DNA from 3 places in the Leptolyngbya sp. PL-A3 genome. Region 3 is predicted to be linked to each of the others. Evidence: predicted binding sites of a transcription regulator. Region 3 holds the regulator's gene; each other region holds the start of a gene.
What was found. The regulator HrcA, encoded in region 3, represses chaperone genes, less so after heat shock. The targets are predictions, from matches to a motif close to ANTTAGCACTCNNNANTNNNGAGTGCTAANT.

Region 1: a site for HrcA is predicted at 3,835-3,865, ahead of groES (co-chaperone GroES). Genes of this name have one in related genera too.
Region 2: a site for HrcA is predicted at 3,520-3,550, ahead of groL (chaperonin GroEL). Genes of this name have one in related genera too.

The regions. Positions count from the first base shown of each region.
Region 1 is NZ_JAMPLB010000006.1:10,341-17,119, reverse strand. It holds gene NDI52_RS06905 (response regulator) at 1-1,223, shown strand, start outside; gene groL (chaperonin GroEL) at 1,593-3,230, opposite strand; gene groES (co-chaperone GroES) at 3,354-3,665, opposite strand; gene NDI52_RS06890 (class I SAM-dependent methyltransferase) at 4,124-4,876, shown strand; gene leuA (2-isopropylmalate synthase) at 5,140-6,779, opposite strand, start outside.
Region 2 is NZ_JAMPLB010000028.1:70,226-77,004, forward strand. It holds gene NDI52_RS20120 (M28 family peptidase) at 1-385, opposite strand, end outside; gene NDI52_RS20125 (chromophore lyase CpcT/CpeT) at 384-947, shown strand; gene NDI52_RS20130 (DUF3598 family protein) at 978-1,850, opposite strand; gene NDI52_RS20135 (septal ring lytic transglycosylase RlpA family protein) at 2,091-3,362, shown strand; gene groL (chaperonin GroEL) at 3,578-5,278, shown strand; gene NDI52_RS20145 (SprT family zinc-dependent metalloprotease) at 5,560-6,300, opposite strand; gene NDI52_RS20150 (NUDIX hydrolase) at 6,391-6,779, opposite strand, start outside.
Region 3 is NZ_JAMPLB010000032.1:248-7,026, forward strand. It holds gene psbC (photosystem II reaction center protein CP43) at 1-1,323, shown strand, start outside; gene NDI52_RS21355 (PCP reductase family protein) at 1,529-1,696, shown strand; gene NDI52_RS21360 (rhodanese-like domain-containing protein) at 1,721-2,068, shown strand; gene hrcA (heat-inducible transcriptional repressor HrcA) at 2,225-3,298, shown strand; gene NDI52_RS21370 (proteasome-type protease) at 3,481-4,209, shown strand; gene NDI52_RS21375 (aminopeptidase P N-terminal domain-containing protein) at 4,370-5,680, opposite strand; gene NDI52_RS21380 (MBL fold metallo-hydrolase) at 5,894-6,658, opposite strand.

The DNA of each region.
Region 1 (6,779 bases), on a different contig from region 3:
TGGATGATAATGCTACCAATCGACAAATTCTGACACAGCAGGCAGAGTCTTGGGGCATGATTCCCTACACGGCAAAATCTGGGGCAGAAGCCCTGGATTGGTTGAATCAGAGAAACCATTGTGACATGGCGATTCTGGACATGCAGATGCCTGAAATGGACGGGTTAACTCTGGCAGCCGAAATCCGGAAGTGCAGTTTATTGAAGTCGCTTCCGCTAGTGATGCTCACATCAATGAGCAAACCTGAAAAAATTGACCAGGGCGATGACGTCAATTTTGCCGCTTTTCTCAATAAGCCTCTTAAGCAATCGCAATTGTTTAATGTGCTCACTCAAATCTTAGGTGGTCAACGGGTTAAGATTCAGCAATCCTCTTCCAAAACGTTGGAGATCAGCCATTTGCTTCTCGCTGAAAGAGCACCTTTGCGTATCTTAGTAGCAGAAGACAATCGAGTAAATCAAGAAATAGCTTTACGGCTACTGCAACACATTGGTTATCGTGCTGATGTTGCAGCGAATGGATTAGAAGTGTTAGAAATTTTGCGCCGTCAAACCTACGATGTGGTGCTGATGGATGTAAATATGCCAGAAATGGACGGCCTAACAGCGACGCAGCATATTCTGGAGCAGTGGGAGGTTGATGTCCGGCCTCGTATTATTGCCATGACGGCGAATGCGATGCAGGGCGATCGCGAAAACTTCTTGAATGCTGGAATGGATGACTATATTAGTAAACCAATCCGAATTGAGGAGCTTATCCAGGCACTTAATAAATGCCAGTCTCGATGTTGTCTACCAATTGATGAGATTGAGGTTAATTCTCCCCCATCTTGTGAAATTTATGATGGTGATTTAAGACGAGACGATGTTATCGACTCCAAAATATTGCAAGACTCTCTTAATATGATGGGCGGAGATCCTGCAGAAACTTTGAAGCGTCTGGTAACACTTTTCTTTGAAGATGCTCCCAATCTCGTACAATCGACAATTCTAGCTATAGAGCAAGCAAATCCATCTGGTTTAGCCCAGGCTGCACACACTCTAAAATCTAGCAGTGCCGTCTTTGGCGCCATTCCATTCTCGCAGTTATGCCAACGGCTCGAAACATCTGGTCGTATTGGCAACTTAACAGGTGCTTCAGAACTACTCATGCTCTTTAAAGAGGAATATAGAAAGCTTGAGGACATTCTCCGGATGGAATGCCATTCCCATACCCGACTATGATCCGTCTGCGATCGCAGTTTACAAGAAGGGCATTCCAACTATTTCTAAAAGCCAATTGATTCCACCAGAAGAGATGAAGGCGTTTCTGAGTGTAAATCCTTGTGGTAGGGACGTTGTATACAACGTCCCTACCACAAGGATTTTAAGGACTGACTCGACATTCACTCATGTCACCGTAGAAAGAAAACCCACACAAAATCTGTAGGAATACCTGTAGATACTGTTTTGCCTTCTGTTGGTCAAGCCCCTTGACCAACAGAAGGCAAAACAGTATCTACAAGCGTTTTGAATGCAAAAAAGGGGCGATCGCCCACAATGACGATCGCCCCGCATTAAATGCCGCAGAATATCTGCGGCTAAATCGTAACCTTAGTAGTCGAAGTCGCCGCCCATGCCGCCGCCAGCGCCAGCGCCAGCTGCTTCCTTGGGTTCGGGCTTGTCAACAACGATGCACTCGGTGGTCAGCACCATGCCAGCGATGGAAGCTGCGTTTTGCAGCGCAGAACGGGTTACCTTCGCGGGGTCTACGATACCAGCTTCGAACATGTCGATGAACTTGCCGTTAGCGGCGTCATAACCCACGTTGAAGTCTTGCTCTTTCACGCGCTCAGCGATCACAGCACCGTTTTGGCCTGCGTTCTCAGCGATCCGCTTCAGAGGAGCGGGCAGCGCACGAGCCACGATCAACGCACCAGTCAGCTCTTCGTTGCTCAGGTTGGCGTTTGCCCACTCTTCCAGGGAAGGAGCCAGGTGTGCCAGGGTGGTACCACCACCGGGAACGATACCTTCTTCAACTGCAGCCTTGGTTGCGTTGATGGCATCTTCCAGGCGCAGCTTACGATCCTTCATTTCGGTTTCGGTTGCCGCACCCACTTTCACCACGGCTACACCGCCGGAAAGCTTAGCCAGACGCTCTTGCAGCTTCTCTTTGTCGTAGCTGGACTCAGTCTCTTCAATCTGACGACGGATTTGCTCGCAACGGGCCTTCACCTGAGCTTCGTTACCTTCAGCAACGATGGTGGTGGTGTCCTTGGTCAGGGTGATGCGACGAGAGCGACCCAGCATTTCCAGCTTGGTGGTGTCTAGCTTGAGGCCGGTGTCTTCGCTGATAACTTGACCGCCGGTCAGTACCGCGATGTCTTCCAGCATTGCTTTACGGCGATCGCCAAAGCCAGGAGCCTTCACAGCAGCCACGTTCAGCACACCCCGCAGGCGGTTAACCACCAGGGTTGCCAGAGCTTCTTTCTCGATATCTTCAGCGATGATCACCAGAGGACGACCGGCGCGAGCTACTTGCTCCAGCACGGGCACCAGATCTTGTACCAGGGTGATCTTCTTGTCGGTGATCAGGACGAAAGGCTCATCCAGCACTGCTTCCATCCGCTCGGTGTCGGTAGCGAAGTAGGGAGAGATGTAACCTTTGTCGAAGCGCATCCCTTCAGTGACCTCCAGTTCGGTGGTCATGGACTTGCCTTCTTCCAGAGAGATAACGCCTTCGCGACCCACTTTGTCCATTGCTTCTGCAATCATTTGGCCGACTTCTTCGTCGTTGCCCGCAGAGATGGAACCAACTTGAGCGATCGCTTTGGAATCTTCAACAGGACGTGCGTGCTCAGCAATCTTCTCAACGAGGAACGCGGTGCCCTTGTCGATACCACGCTTCAGGGAGATCGCGTTAGCACCAGCGGCTACGTTACGCAGACCTTCTTTAACGATGGCGTGAGCCAATACGGTCGCGGTGGTGGTACCGTCGCCAGCTGCGTCATTGGTCTTAGAAGCGGCCTGACGGATCAAAGATACGCCGGTGTTCTCGATGTGGTCTTCCAGTTCGATTTCTTTGGCGATGGTGACCCCGTCATTCACGATTTGGGGAGCACCAAACTTCTTCTCGAGAACCACGTTACGACCTTTGGGGCCGAGGGTTACTGCAACTGCTTCAGCCAGAATATCGATCCCTTTTTCCAGGGCGCGACGTGCGTTTTCGTTGTAAATGATGCGCTTAGCCATAGTTCCTCAGTGAAATTTTAGAATTGTGATTTTGGATTTTCGAATGAAGGGGTTGAGCGAGTTTCGCCTTAGATCTGGATTTTGATTGAGTTCAATCTAAAATCCAAAATCTAAAATCCAAAATTACGAAACGATAGCCAGAATGTCCTTCTCAGACAACAGCACATACTCGTCGGTACCCAGTTTGATATCGGTTCCGGCGTACTTGGAGTACAGCACTTTGCTACCTACTTCAATATCGATGGCCTGACGAGAGCCGTCGTCATTGCGCTTACCAGGGCCTACTTGCACAACTTCACCAACCTGAGGCTTTTCTTTCGCAGCATCAGGCAGGAAGATACCGCCAGCGGTCTTTTCTTCCGATGCACTTACTTTCACAAATACTCGATCGCCCAACGGTTTAACCGTAGAAACGCTCAGAGAAATAGCAGCCATAGAACCTCTCCAAACGATTGACTAGAATTGATAAGGTGAATCTGAGATAGGCTGGCAGGAGAAAACCCAGGAGCATATGAGGAATGGCACTCGGCCATCTCGATCGCCTTCAGCTGACCGCAGCTAGTGGACAGTTATCAGCGATTGCTCCGGTGGAAGTCCCTTGTCACTTTAGCACTCTCTCCACCTGAGTGCTAATTTAGCGGAGTAAGGTGACTCTCAGCAACTTTCTTCTATGTACGGTTTACCGTACGGATTATGTCGGAAGGGCGATCGCGAGTTCTAGAAGCCTTTGGGGAAAACTTAATTCTAAGTACCTAAATTCTTGCTCTATAAAGCTTCTAGCCTATAAACCGAGCTTGTCCCTTGGAAAAGCGCTTCCTCATACATCTATCTTAGGGGGAATGGCTTTTTTGCAGTAAGATGCGTGGGTACGGGGCAAATACCATGGTTTAACAATGTACAAGGCACCTCAGCCTAAATTCTTACAGTCTTTCTGGAACGACGCCTTTAATCTGGAGCACCACCTGGCAGAGTTTCTCCAACTCGATCCACAAACGCTTTCCCAACAATTGGATGAGCGCCGCTATGCGGTAGCCGATGTTAGCCATCACTTTGATTGGGAACTCGTAGCCGACTTTTATGAGCATCAGGTGGGTTCAGCTTATCTGTTTGAACTGGCAGCCTGGCATCTTACCAGCCGCGACTATATTGGCTCAACTTTGGCGCTGATTGCAGATCAAGCAAAGGGGCACGTTCTCGACTTTGGTGGCGGCATTGGAACGCATGCGATCGCGGCTGCGCTCTGCCCCGATGTCGAGCAGGTTACCTATGTCGACATCAACCCCATCAATCGGGCTTTTGTTCAAACCCGTATTCGAGACCTGGGCCTTGAGAAGAAATTACACTGCTTGAGTGAGTTGGATTTAACACAATCCTTCGACACCATTCTCTGTTTTGATGTGATTGAGCACCTATCCAATCCCAGCCATCAACTGTTGGAGTTTCACAAAGTCCTCCAACTGGAAGGTTGTGTCATCCTCAACTGGTGTTTTTTCAAGGGGTACAACAACGAATATCCAACGCACATGGATGATCCGGTTGTGGTCAATACCTTCTTTCAGACTCTCCAGCACAATTTCTTAGAGGTTTACCATCCTCATCTGATTACGACTCGCTGTTATCGCAAAGTAATTCACAGTTCGTTGTAATCAAAAACCAAGTGCTATGGCAATAGGCGGCTGAATTTTCAGTGCCAGAAAATGAAAAAGGGGCGATCGCTATGACCACCCCAGCAGCGCAGATTTGGAGCAAGTTGGAGGTTCGCAGTCCAGAAGGCTGAAACTTTTCAACTCGATGTTTTTAGGATACGGGTGTGAATGAAATTCTTCATTCACCTTTTGTGCTTGAATTAATGCCGAAATCCATGGGAGAAATTTCGCAAAAGCGATCGCTCTCCCACGGTTTTATGCTTCTACTGATGCCGAAAACTGTATTGCTGCTCTGGTGTCAAAGCCATCAACCCTCTATTGATGCCACTCAATACGGCCAACAGAGAAGCGGTGACGATACTGCTGTGGATACCGACGCCATGTATGGTGCCGGGTAACCAATCAGCAGCGAGTTCGACAATGGCGATCGCATCCGCACCACTACCCTGGCCCAATGCTCGCTCCTCATAATGGTGAATGCGAATGTCCATTCCCAGAGCATGAACGAAGGCATCAATGGGGCCATTACCAGAGCCTTGCAAGCTGATGGGTTGCCCGTCGCGTTCAACCGTAACCTGAATTGAGGGCGGTTCTGTCTCATCGAGCCAGTGATGCTGCACATATTTCATCGACTGGCTGGCCTGGAGGTATTCGCGTTCGAACAATTGCCACAGATCGGCAGAGGTCATCTCCTTGCCCGTTGCATCCATGGCTTGCTGCACCACACGGCTAAACTCGATTTGCAAACGGCGAGGCAGGCTCAGGTTGTAATCCCGCTCCAGCAGGAAGGTAATGCCACCTTTACCCGACTGGCTGTTGACCCGCACGACAGATTCGTAAGTACGGCCTACATCAGCGGGATCGATAGGAAGATAAGGAACTTCCCAGTTAGCATCAGGTTCTTGTACCGCCAGTCCCTTGCGGATTGCATCCTGGTGAGAACCGGAGAATGCGGTGAAGACGAGATCGCCGACGTAAGGATGGCGAGGATGAATGGGAAGTTGGGTACAATCTTCGACGGTGCGTGCAACTTCGTTGATTTGGGAAAAGTCCAGACCGGGATGAATGCCCTGGGTGTAGAGGTTGAGGGCCAGGGTCACCAAATCCACGTTGCCAGTGCGTTCACCATTCCCAAACAAACATCCTTCAACGCGGTCGGCTCCCGCCATTTGTGCCAACTCTGATGCTGCAATACCACAACCGCGATCGTTGTGTGTATGCACACTTAACACGACATTTTCGCGGTAGCGCAGGTGACGGTGCATCCATTCCACCTGATCGGCAAAGACGTTGGGGGTAGCAACCTCTACGGTAGCGGGAAGATTGATGATCGCTTTGCGATCGCTCGTCGGTTGCCACACATCCAACACAGCATTGCAGATGTCGCGTGCAAACTCTAGTTCTGTTGCTGTGAATGTTTCTGGTGAATATTGGAAACGCCATTCGGTATGCGGTTGCTCAGCGGCTAAATCACGAATTAACACTGCGGCTGATACTGCCAATTGAATGGTTTGTGGAGGGTCAAGACGAAAAACCGTACGACGAAAGACGGGAGATGTGGCGTTATAAACGTGAACAATGGCTTTTTTCGCGCCGCGTAAAGACTCAAACGTGCGGCGAATTAAATCCTCTCGCGCCTGAGTCAAGACTTGAATGCTGACATCCTCCGGTACGCGATTTTCCTCAATCAGTTTGCGTACAAAGGAGAAGTCGGTGTCAGAAGCGGAAGGAAACGCAACTTCGATTTCCTTGAAGCCAATCGCCACCAGCATTTCGAACATGCGCAGCTTGCGCTCGACAGACATGGGTTCGATGAGCGCCTGGTTGCCGTCGCGCAGGTCAGTACTGAGCCAGGTCGGGGGCTGGGTAATGGTGCGGCTGGGCCAGGTGCGATCGCTCAACT
Region 2 (6,779 bases), on a different contig from region 3:
AGAAGCGGGCCAGTTCCAACAGTGCTACCGCTCCTGTCCCGTTATCATCCGCTCCTGGGCAGTTGGGCACCGCATCATAGTGTGCCCCAATCAAAATGGGCGGACGTGTGGCAGCCTCAGGTTTTGATGCCGATAAATTGAGCACCAAATTTTGATGCTCTTGCCCATGGTGCTGAAAGGAATGGGTTTCCACCGTACCCCATTGGGCCAATTGCTCACGCATGTACTCCCGCACATAAAGATGACCCGTTGCAGAAAAATAGGGGTCGCGATCGCGCACAATTTCCTTTAAATGGCTTAGAAGGTTATCCTTCAAGCCTTGAGGGTCGGGCAGGTTTACGTTTTCGCCGAAATTTGGACTATTGGAGGGGCTGAGATCAGACATGGATACCCTTACAACAATTGCAAACTGGTTAGCCGGGGAGTTTGATAACGGGGAGCAGGCGATCGCTGATCCAACCTGGTTTGTGCATCTGAAACTGTGGCACCGACCCCTTCCCTTTACCGTAGATGGTTGTCTAGCCCTCTTTGCTGAGCAGGCCAATGTGATCTACGTTGATCAGCCTTACCGACAGCGGGTGCTCATTCTCCGGCCCGAACCCGACTCTCCCATTGGGCAGGTGGAATATCGAGCGTTGCGCCACCCAGAGCAATGGCGTGGAGCCGGAGCCGATGCCACACGCTTGCAGGCCCTCCAGCCAGAGGATCTGCTTCCACTTCCCGGCTGTATTCTTACCCTAACCCAACACGATCAGGGGTTCAGTGCCCATCCTCCTGCTGAGGCCCGCTGCTATTTCCAATATGACGGCAAAACCCGTCAAGTGATTTTGGGCTTTGAGGTGTATGGCGATCGCTTCCTCAGCTTCGATCGCGGGGTTGATCCAGAAACAGGGCAAGGCCTTTGGGGCGCTTTGATGGGGCCGTACCAGTTCGTTAAACGAGCGTGAGGGCAACGGGCTATTAATCCCTCTTCCCCACTAAACCAGTGCCCGTTTCTCAACCACCAGAGTCAATCCTTGCCAGGAACCTTGAGCATCGTAAGAGCGAATTAACCGATAGCGTAAATTCGGGGAAGGTAGCCAGCCCACTTCCAGGAGAAAGGGTTTGTTCCGGGGGATGGTGGAGGGGAAGGTACAGGATGCCCCGTCTGGCAGAAGTAACGTTTGGTTGATGTAGCCTCGGGGTGTTTGCCCAGTAGCGTCGTCAAATTTAAGGGTATTCCCCTCAATACGCGCTGAAGATTTCAGGTCAAAACCCTGAGTTGTGAGGTGTTGGTAGAGACGGTCGTCCTCCTTTTTCAGGATGAGTTGAGTCTGTACGGGTGTGTCCTCGAACCAATCGGGAGATAGTTTTTGGGCAGTTCCTTTCCAGGTGCCCAATAAGGATTCCACAGTGAGGGGAGGATTCTCTTGAGTTGAGGAGCTTGCTCGAAACTCTCGAATCAACGTGAGCTGGGTCAGAGCGTGCCCATCTGTCTGAGGATGGAATTGTAAAACGGCACGCAGGCGGCGATCGCCCAAAATAAATCCAAATTCTGCGCCAAATTCTGCGAAGGGGCTGAACTGTAAAGAACCCTGAGAGAACGCTCCTGTCTTAAAAAAAAGAATGCCGCGATTTAGACTGCGGTACTCCAGAACAGTCGATCGCTCCGGCAAACCATCCGTAGATAGAAACGTGACGGTTTGCTGAACAGCAGACTGGTCCTCTCCAGCGCTTAGCGTTACGCAGGAGGGCTTGTTATTTAGAACGCTACCGGTAGCAGATAAGGATGTGAATGAGCCCTGCCACTCCCCTAGATGAAGCAGGAGACGATCCCATTGGGATAGTACGTCGGCTCTGGGATCGGCCATAGAGAATATTCAGTCCAAAAGAAGATGAAATCGTTTCAATTCCCAACGAAAGTATAAGGCGTGTTGTGAACCTTAACCGTTGAGAACGGTTAAGGTCCTTCACCAGAGAATTAATCTACCCTGGCTTGCACGATTTTATCGGCATGTTATTTCGGTCCCCGCTGTACTACGGGTATCCAATTTGTCGTGCAATTTCAGGGGCATCTACCCTGATGGCCTTGACCTTCAGTCCTGCTGTTCATGAAACTCTTTGGAATTGCTTGGTTAATCTACCTTTCTAGCATTTATTTTCCCCATCTCTCCTTTGTTCAAGCCACACCTCTAAAATCAGCTGGGTTCTCTACGACAGGGGTTCCTTTCAAGGCAGCAGAGCCGAATGCCCGCTCCCTTGCAACACCCTATGCCTATTCCTTGTCATTCTCGACCCCAGGATGCGGCTGGATGCCCGATCCAGCGTGTCTTTCACGGTCAGCTTCTCAATCTTTCGAGGAATCTGCTGGTCTACTGCCCCTTGCTTCCAGTCTGCTTCCGGAACGGTCAGCAGCGGCTCCACCAGAAGTAGCAATCCCATCACTGAATAACCCCCTCCGTCAGCTATACGGTCGCCTAACACCGTGGGTTAGAGGCGATCGCCCAGCCAGCGTGATGAATGAACAGGTACGTTTGATTCTGGCAGATCAAAGCAGCGCTGAAACCCGCTCACTTCCCTCTGCTCCCCTGTTCCACGTATGCGAGGCCAAGGGAACTGAGCAGACCCTGGCAGAATCTTTCAAGGTGCAGGCTCCCTATCAAATTTGGATTCAGAACCACTTGGTGATGGCCCTGTCCGAACAGACTGCCGCAGAAGCGATGGTGCAGCGGTTGCGCCTGTTGATTGAAACCCCTGGCTTTGACGCCAACGGCCTGGTGCCGCAATGGGTGGGAGACGACCCCGCTATTACTGCAGGAAATCAAGTGTTATTGAAGATTGACCCGCTCATGGAGCGAGCCTTTCATCACAATGCCGACCTGATCGCGATTGACTGGACAAATAATTTGCGGCGTGCCCTTGGGGCTGAACCCCTTTCCCTGGTGGATGCCCAGGCCCAAATGTATGGCCTGGTGGAAAGTCGTCAGGGCTTACAAGGAACTGCATCCTGGTATGGCCCTTACTTTCATAAGCGCTTGACAGCTAACGGGGAACGGTTTAACCAGTACGCTCTGACTGTCGCCCACAAAACCCTACAGTTCAATACCTTTTTGAAGGTAACGAACCGCAAGAATGGACAATCTGTCATTGTTCGTGTGAATGACCGTGGACCTTACGTGGGAGAGCGTTCCCTCGATCTTTCCTACCAGGCGGCTCGCTGTATTAACAGTGATGAGGTAGGCGTTGTCTCCTACGAGGCCATGATTCTAGCTCCAGGCATTCCCGATGCTGTGCAACTGGCTCGCCCTGCTAAACCGAATGTGGAATTTCCACGGCAAATTGCAGGTAATCCAATGAGTTTTGATCGCCCTCCAATTGATTAGTTCTGAAGAAACCTACCTGCTGCGGAGTGCATCCCACTTTTGTAAATTTGGGAAACCCACTGCTGCTTTCATCGGTGTTTGTTGCAGGAAGTGTTCTGAAAAGCTAAGCCAAATTTGTGGGTAGGTCGGTTATCCGATCCCCTTTCGGGTGCTGGAATTTTAGCAATCCCCTCTGGAGAGTGCTAAATTCTGGAAGGAGAACTCAGCGATTGGGAATGGCCAAGATTATTGTTTTTAAGGATGACTCGCGTCAGGCCCTCGAACGGGGGGTCAATGCGATCGCCAATGCCGTACGGATTACCCTGGGTCCTCGGGGCCGCAATGTCGTATTAGAAAAGAAATACGGCATACCTGAAATCGTCAATGACGGGGTTAGCATTGCTAAGGAAATTGAACTGGAAGATCCTCTAGAAAATGCTGGCGCGCAACTGATTCGCGAAGTCGCATCCAAAACGAAAGACCTGGCAGGGGATGGCACCACCACTGCAACGGTGTTGGCCCAGGCCATGATCCACGAAGGTTTGCAAAACGTGACAGCAGGTTCTAACCCTGTTAGCCTTCGTCGAGGTATCGAGAAGACCGTGGCGTATTTGGTGAATGAGATTGGGGCAGTTGCCAAGCCTGTATCTGATAACGCCATGATCGGGCAAGTTGCCACTGTCTCTTCTGGTAACGACGCGGAAGTCGGCTCGATGATTGTCGAGGCCATGAACCAGGTGGGTCAGAATGGTGTGATCACCGTAGAAGAGTCCAAGTCCCTCTCAACTTCCATGGATGTTGTGGAAGGAATGAACTTCGACCGGGGCTACATCTCTCCCTACTTCGTGACCGACACCGAGCGGATGATCTGTGAGATGGAGAACGTCGCCATCCTGATCACCGACAAAAAGATCAGCTCTGTCCAAGATCTCGTGCCCTTGTTGGAGCAAGTTGCCCGGGCCGGACAACCTCTTCTCATTATTGCCGATGACATTGAAGGGGAAGCTCTCGCTGCCCTGGTCGTCAACCGTCTACGGGGTGTGCTGAATGTGGTGGCCGTGAAAGCTCCCAGCTTTGCCCTGCGCCGCAAGGAAGTGCTGCAAGATATCGCCATCGTGACGGGTGGCCAGGTAGTTACGGAGGAGGTTGGCCTCACCCTGGATCAACTGGAGCCCGATATGCTCGGCCGGGCTGACAAAATTACTGTGACGAAAGACACCACAATCATCGTGTCAGAATCTCCTGATAAGAGCGCTGTGGAAGCTCGGGTTGCCCAACTGCGTCAGCAACTGGCTGAAACCGATTCTGACTACGACAGCGAAAAGCTGCAAGAACGGATTGCTAAGCTGATTGGTGGCGTAGCTGTGATCAAAGTCGGTGCAGCTACTGAAACCGAACTGAAGGATCGCAAACTGCGCATTGAGGATGCTCTCAACGCGACCCGTGCAGCGGTAGAAGAAGGTATTGTTCCCGGTGGTGGTACGACCCTGTTGCACCTGGCTCAGAAGCTAGACGGCTTCGTTGCAGGGTTAGATAGCGACGAGCAGATTGGTGCCCGCATTGTGGCTCGGGCGCTGGAAGCTCCCCTGCGTCAGATTGCCGATAACGCCGGAGCCCCTGGCACCGTCGTTGTTGAGAAGGTGCGCGATTTGGATTTCAATGTCGGCTATAACGCCCTCACTGGCCAGTATGAAGACCTGGTGCAGGCAGGCATTATCGACCCGGCTAAAGTCGTGCGATCGGCTCTGCAAGATGCAGCTTCTGTTGCCGCTATGGTACTGACCACCGAAGTGCTGGTGGTCGAGAAGCCTGAACCCCAACCCCCTGCTGGCGCTGGCGGCGACATGGGTGGTATGGGCGGTATGGGTGGCATGGGTGGCATGGGTGGCATGGGCGGTATGGGTATGCCTGGCATGGGCGGCATGGGCATGATGTAAGCCTGCCCTACACACTCTTTACCCATAGCCACTTTAAAGGGATGGGGCGACGCATTGCATTGCCCCGACCTTTTTGAATCTACAGCTCCAATTAAAAAGAGAGTGCCGGGATAAAAACCAGCGCTCTCTTTTTAATTAGATTAATTAGAGCTGCTACGGGTGCATCCCACTTTTGCAAATTTGGAAACCCACTTTTGTAAGTGAAGCGGGCTTCGCCCGCTTCACTTACAAAAGTGGGATGCACCCGCTGCTACAAGGTACAAAAGCGATGGGGAAGGTCACTATTTTGTCTCAGCCCAGAAGGGCACGTAGCACCAGGCTTTACGCAACTCATCATCCCACCGCTGGTACTCGGGGTCTTTTTCTTCCACCAGTGACCAGAATTTGTGGGAGTGGTTCATGTGGATGGTGTGGCACAGCTCATGGATGAATACGTAGCGCACCAGAGCAGGCGGCAAAAACAACAATTTGGCATTGAGGCTGATGCTTTGGTGACTGGAGCAACTGGCCCATCGGGTTTTTTGATGACGGATGGATGCCCGTTGGTAGGGCAAATCAACCTCGTGGCTTACTTGGCGCAGCCAGGGCACCAGGTGATAGCGGGCCTTATGCTCCAACCACTTACGGAGCACGCCCTGACACGCGGCTAGATTATCCGTTGGCCCTACCACCTGAAGTTCGTGCTGAACCGTTGGGTTAAGAACCAGGCGTGAGCTGTTCTGCGAGCGATAGGAAACCGTCCAGATTTCGGGGAGCGATCGCAACTCAATCTGCTGGGGCATGAGATCGCTGGCATTGGGGGCGATCGCTTCGCGCTCTTGTTCCAGGCGGTGCAGCGTGCGGGCAATCCACTCCTGCCGTTTTTCAACCAGGGTTGGCACCCGGTTTAAGTCGTAGCCAGGGGGCACAACGACTTCCACTCCAGTGCGGTGGGAGACCCGGATGCTGACATGCTTGGCCCGTTGGCTGACGCGCACCCGATAATCTGCATTCGAAACTGCTGTGTGATCCCGTTTGACCATATTCCTAACCGTAACCTCTAACCCCTATAGTCTGTTTGTACTAATAACATGCTAAGACGTGGATATTTTTTGGAAGACGGTGCAAAGCCATCAAGGGTTGAATTGCCCCCAGAATTCCAACAGAATAGCGCGGTGAGGAGCCGCCAGGGAGCGTACCTCTTGCACCTTTGCACTATAACAAGCACCACGTTGCACATCAGTAATGCTGACCAGACTCATGTCCATGCCCTCCTGTAAGGTGAGGGCCGAGAGGGGAACGGTCAGTGGTGCTGCGAAGACATGACGAACGACCTTATCCGTCGGGTAGGACTGAAACAGCTTTAAGTCAGGGGGTGTATAGCCGATTTCCTCCAGCAACTCTCGCCGGACGGCTTCCTCGGGCTTCTCATCAGGCTCTAGATGCCCTCCAAAGAAGGCCCACTGCCCTGGATGGACGAGTGTTGGAATGTCGTCGCGTAGCTGCAGAAGGAAGTGGTCGT
Region 3 (6,779 bases):
GCCTGGTGGGCAGGGAATGCTCGTCTGATCAACCTGTCTGGCAAACTACTGGGTGCACACGTCGCCCACTCTGGCCTGATCGTATTCTGGGCCGGCGCGATGACCCTGTTTGAAGTGGCTCACTTCATCCCCGAAAAGCCCATGTATGAGCAGGGCTTCATCCTTCTGCCTCACCTGGCAACTCTGGGTTGGGGTGTCGGTCCTGGCGGTGAAGTTATCAATACTTTCCCTTACTTCGTAGTGGGTGTACTTCACCTCATCTCCTCTGCGGTTCTCGGTCTCGGCGGTATCTATCACGCCGTTCGTGGTCCCGAAACTTTGGAAGAGTACTCCAGCTTCTTTGGCTACGACTGGAAAGACAAGAACCAGATGACCAACATCATCGGTTATCACCTGATCCTGCTGGGTGTAGGTGCTTTCCTGCTGGTGTTCAAGGCCATGTTCTTTGGTGGTGTTTATGACACCTGGGCTCCCGGCGGCGGTGACGTTCGCGTTATCACCAACCCCACTCTGAACCCCGTGACCATCTTCGGCTACCTGCTGAAGTCTCCTTTCGGTGGTGAAGGTTGGATTGTCAGCGTTAACAGCATGGAAGACATCATTGGTGGTCACATCTGGGTGGGCTTCATCTGTATCGCTGGTGGTGTATGGCACGTTCTGACCAAGCCCTTCGGCTGGGTGCGTCGCGCCTTTGTTTGGTCTGGTGAAGCTTACCTCTCCTACAGCTTGGGCGCGTTGTCCCTGATGGGCTTCGTAGCTGCTTGTATGGTGTGGTACAACAACACCGCTTATCCCAGCGAATTCTATGGTCCTACTGGCCCTGAAGCGTCTCAAGCGCAAGCTCTGACCTTCCTGGTTCGTGACCAGCGTCTGGGTGCTAACGTTGGTTCTGCTCAAGGTCCTACGGGTCTGGGTAAGTACCTGATGCGCTCTCCTACTGGTGAAATCATCTTCGGTGGTGAAACCATGCGCTTCTGGGACTTCCAGGGTCCCTGGCTGGAGCCCCTCCGTGGTCCCAACGGTCTGGATCTGGACAAGATCAAGAACGATATTCAACCCTGGCAAGCTCGCCGTGCGGCTGAGTACATGACTCACGCTCCTCTGGGTTCTCTGAACTCTGTGGGTGGTGTAGCAACCGAAATTAACTCGGTTAACTATGTATCTCCTCGCGCCTGGTTGGCGACCTCTCACTTCGTACTGGGCTTCTTCTTCCTGGTCGGTCACCTGTGGCACGCGGGTCGTGCTCGGGCTGCTGCCGCTGGTTTCGAGAAAGGTATCGATCGTGAGACCGAACCCGTATTGGCAATGCCAGATTTGGATTAATCCTTAGTTCTGGTTCATTTTAGAGGTCCCCTTCGGGGGGCCTCTTTTCTATACCGGTATTTTGTTAGGTGTGTGAAACACATCTAGCAAAACACCTCATTCGCGTTATGTTCCTTGCGTGGAGGCAAATGTGTACAACCCCTGGGGGTAGTGCTTTGCCTTAAGATGGGAAATACATGAATGGCTTGTGATTAAAAACTTTGATATGAGTTACCCGGTTTGGACGCCTGACGCTAAGGCAAAGCTCAATAACATTCCCTTTTTTGTTCGTGCCCAGGCACGTATTCGAATTGAGCAAATTGCTCGGGATGAAGAATTAGAAACTGTCACTGCCGAATTGGTAGAAAGGGCCCGCCAGGAATTTGGGCAGTAGACATTTAAACCAGGGGAAAACGTCATGACAGGTCAGGAATTTGGACAAGTCAGTGTTGAAGAGCTGGCACAACGGTTAGCAGAAGACCCAGTTGACCTTCAACTGATTGATGTGCGGGAACCAGAGGAGTTGGCGATCGCCCAACTCCCCACCTTCATCAACCTCCCCCTCAGTCAATATGGGGAATGGTCTACAAACGTTAATCAGCGCTTGAGCCCAGAAAAAGAAACCCTGGTGCTCTGCCACCATGGTGTGCGTTCTGCACAGATGTGCCAGTGGTTAGTGTCCCAAGGTTTTAGCAATGTGAAGAATATTGCGGGGGGTATCCATGCCTACTCTGTTTACGTCGATCGCTCTGTGCCTCAGTACTGATGGGTTTGCTGGATAGAGCCATGAGATTGGAGGGAAACGCCAACCAATTTCATGGCTCTATCGAGAACGAGGGTATTCATAGATACCCATGGACAAACCCTGAAGCGCTAAATTACGATCAGCTCACGACCTTAAAAACTATTTAAGATTTTCCGAATGGATGCTCCGGTTCAGCTCAATAAACGGCAACAGCGAGTCTTAGGAGCAACAGTACGCCATTACATTGCAACGGCGCGGCCTGTTGGCTCAGAGGCCCTGGTTGAAGAGTTTCAGCCCCGCGTTAGCCCAGCTACGATTCGTAATGTAATGGGCTTCCTGGAAAAGTCTGGGTTACTATTTCAGCCCCACACCTCGGCGGGGCGGGTGCCTTCAGACAATGGTTATCGTATGTATGTGGATCATCTGGTAACGCCATCGGAGCAGGTAGCCCGTCAAATTGATGGCGTTCTTTCTAGCAAGCTGCTACCAGATGGTTACAGCCTGGAAGCTATCTTGCGAGGGGCCGCTCAAATCCTCTCGACGTTGAGTGGTTATATTTCCCTGGTGACCATGCCACGAGTTCTAGCGGCTCGCCTGCGCCATCTGCAACTGGTGCAGGTAGATCCGGGCCGGCTCATGATGATTGGCGTGTTGGATTCTTACGAAACCCAGTCCATTGTGATTGATCTGCCAGCTTCGGATAATCCCCCCGATCCTGACTTGCTGGATCGAGAGTTGCAGGTGCTTTCCAATTTCCTCAATCAACATTTACGAGGCCGTTCGCCCACAGATACGGCTACCCTCAATTGGCGTGAATTGGGCCGTGAATTTGATCAGTATGCTGAGCTGATGCGTCATGCTCTCTCAGAAATGCATCGGCGCTCAATGGATTCTGTTGCCTCACAGATGTTTGTAACGGGGGTTGCTGAGGTACTGCGACGTCAGCCTGAATTTGCTGAAGTGCAGCAGGTTCAGCCCATTGTCCATCTACTGGAGTCGGAACAGGAGCAACTGTGCGAGTTGATTTTTGATCCGATTCATCTTCAGAGCGATCGCCGGGTCACGATCCGCATCGGTTCTGAAAATCCCCTGGAGCCCATGAAGGGTTGCACGCTAATTTCGGCAATCTATCACTGTGGCGAAACCTCAGCAGGCAGTGTTGGAATGCTAGGGCCGACTCGAATGGTGTATGAGGATGCGATCGCTCTTGTAGAGGCTACGGCTGGCTATCTGACTGAAAGCCTTAGCTAGGTTGGCTCCTACTGGATGAAAAACCTCTGGTTTCCCATCCAATTTCAATTATTTTGTGTGTGCATCGCGCATGCAGAATAACTTATGAAGATGTGCCTAATATTCTGGGTGCTGCCTAAGCAGGACGTAGAACATTAGGTGCATTTTCATATTGAATTGGTACAGGTGTTGAGTGAAGACGTATGACCTATTGCCTTGGAATTGTGACCCGCAGTGGTCTCGTCATGGGCGCTGATTCGCGAACCAATGCTGGGGTGGATTATATTTCTACCTACCGCAAGTTATTTGACTTATCGGTGCCAGGGCAGCGGGTTATTTTAATCTGCACATCAGGCAATCTCTCGATTACCCAGGCCGTTATCCATGCCCTCCATCAGGACTTAAAAATTGGCGAAAACGAAAACGTTCACTCGCTGCTAACGATGTATGAGATTGCCTGCTACATCGGCAAAAAAATCCGCGAGATCCAGGAGACTGAGCGGCCCTGGTTGGAACGGGATCGTATTGATTACACCTGTACTCTTTTGCTGGGCGGGCAAATTCAGGGAGAACAGACCGAGCTGTATATGATTTACAGCCAGGGCAATTGTATTCAGGCGGCTCGCGAAACCCCATTTCTCCAGATCGGTGAAACCAAGTATGGCAAGCCCATCATGGATCGCATCCTGACCTACGAGACATCGGTAGAAGATGCTGCTAAGTGTGCCCTCCTGTCCATTGATTCAACGATGAAGTCCAATATTTCCGTTGGGCCGCCGATTAATCTGGTGATGTATCGAGCGGATAGTCTGGTCGTGAAGCATCAACTGACCTTGCAGCCGGGCGATCGCTACCTCGAAGACATCCGTAAGCAATGGGAGCATTCGATCCGCACCGCTTTTGAACAAACTCCCGACGTCCTCTGGTATTAGCTCAATACACCGCTGAGCGATAGAGGATTTTGTTATGTGTGGTGTGCAAAGCCCACCACACATAACAAAATGCGTCACTTCTAAGGCTGGTATAAAAGTTTCAACTGGTTATGAGGACTGCGTCATAATCACAATCCCCATAGCCTACTGGTTAGGGGTTTTAGGACTCTAAATCCTCAATTTCCTTAGGAACGCCTGCAGTCAGCACATCATACCCCTCGGCTGTAACCAGCACATCATCTTCAATGCGGATGCCAATACCCAGCCAGCGCTCGGGTACGTCCGGTTGTCCTTCGGCAGGTTTGATGTCGGGCTTGATGTAGATACCGGGCTCCACCGTAGTTACCTGGCCGGATTCCAGAGTGTGCGGCGTTTCACCATGTTGATAGACGCCAACATCATGCACATCCAGCCCCAACCAGTGACCTGTGCGATGCATGTAGAAAGGCTTGTACTTCTCCTCTTTGATAATTTCCTCTTTGTCTCCTTGGAGTAGCCCCAAATCCAGTAAGCCATCCACGATAACGCTAACGGCGGTGTCATGAATTTGGCTGTAGGGGTTGCCAGGATGCACCTGAGCGATCGCCTGCTTTTGAGCCTCCAGCACAATGCTGTATAGAATGCGCTGTTCCTCAGTAAAGTGCCCGCTGACGGGGAAGGTGCGAGTAATATCCGAGTTGTAGTAGCCGTAAGCGCATCCAGCATCAATCAGCAGCAACTCTCCGTCCTGCATCTGACGCGTGTTCTCGGTGTAATGGAGGATGCAGGCATTGGCTCCAGAGGCCACGATGGAGGGATAGGCCGGTCCCGATGCCCCGTTAAGCCGGAAAGTATGTTCAATCTCGGCTTGCACCTGATATTCGAAAGCGCCCGGTTTGGCGTAGGCGATCGCTCGATTATGCGCTTCTTCTGCAATTTGCGCGGCGCGACGCATCAGATCCAGCTCAGCTTGGCTTTTTAACAGGCGCATTCCATGCAAGATGGGGCCGGGGTCTTCAATGGCGATCGGGCCAGTGCCGCGCTTGGGATAGGTGGCCATAAGCCGTTGCCAGAGACGTAGCAGCTTATCGTTAAAGGAGGAATCTCGACCCAATCGATAATAGATGCGATCGGCCCCTTTCACATACTCGGATAGTTTTTCGTCCAACTCTTCGATGGAAAAGGCAGCATCGGCCCCGAAGCGTTCTTTGGCTGCTTCTACGCCAACCCGATAACCAGTCCAGGTTTCCTTGTCGGGGTCTTTGGGTTGTACAAATAAAACAAATTTGTGTTCCTCATGGTGAGGAGCTAACACAGCGACGGCTTGTGGCTCATCAAAACCCGTTAAATAGAAGAAGTCGCTGTCTTGCCGAAAGTTGTATTCCACATCATTGTGCATCACGGCCAGAGGCGCACTGCGAAACACTGCTACGCCTTTGCCGATACGAGTCATCAACTGTTCGCGTCGCTGAGCAAATTCCGAGTGATGCATGAGATGTAGAACCTACAGGATTAGGATAAAGACCAGGCCTTGATTCCCAATCCTAGCGAGTCCCCCCATAAATAGACAAGTTGGGATAGCTGATTCTCCGCAGCGCTATGGACGGTTAACGTTGGTTTGAAAAAAGGAGAGGTGGTGCATCGCACCACCTCTCCTTTTTTCAAACCAACAGGAGAACAACCCGAACTGTTGAAGCCGTAGCCCTTAGAACGGGTAACTTAATACCTCAATGCGGCTTCCTTGAGAGGGTAAGCTACCCGACGAGACGGATAGAGAATCGCCTCGGCGCTGTACGGGTGTGCCACTCATCACGCTGAGAAATTCATCTAAACCTGCAATCTCGCAGGCGTTAGCATCGGCTGCCTGGGTACGGTATTGGGTTGGAATGATGATACGGGGGTTGAGAGTTTGGATAGCCTGACGGGCTTCTTCAGCGTTATAGGCTTTGGGGCCACCGCCAACGGGAACCAGTAACACATCCGGACGGCCAATGAGAATCTGTTGTTCTACTTCAATGGGGGCAGCCGCGCCTCCCAGGTGCGTAATGTTGAGCCCGCCCATATCCCAGCGCCAGATGATGTTGGTGCCAAAACGCTGGCCACCCTGGCGATCGTGGTCAATACCAATGCCTTGGATTCGCAACCCATTGATTTCATAAGCACCGGCTTCAGCTAGAAGTCGGGGGTTGCCGGGTAGTCCATCTAGTGATCCTTCATCAAATAGGCGGCTGCTAATCATCACCAGATCAGCAGATACACGCGGAGCCCGGTAACCTGCCGTACAACCAATAGGCCGGAAAGGATTAACCAGAATGCGACGGCCGCCCCCTGTGAACAGAAAACAGGTGTGCCCTAAAGATTGGATTGTCACACCGGAAGCCTGAGCCTGAGCTCTTTGAGCCAGCAGACTAGAACCCAGGGCGGAAAATAGCCCTGCACTGGCATAGGGGATAAACTTGCGTCGCTTCATACCTACCTCAACAGGAACCTGAACAGAGCGCGCAAAACGTCTGCCAGGGGACAAAACAACTATTAGCCTACAGGGGAGGGGCGATCGCCCCTCCCCTTGTGCCAGAATATAGCCGCGTCAC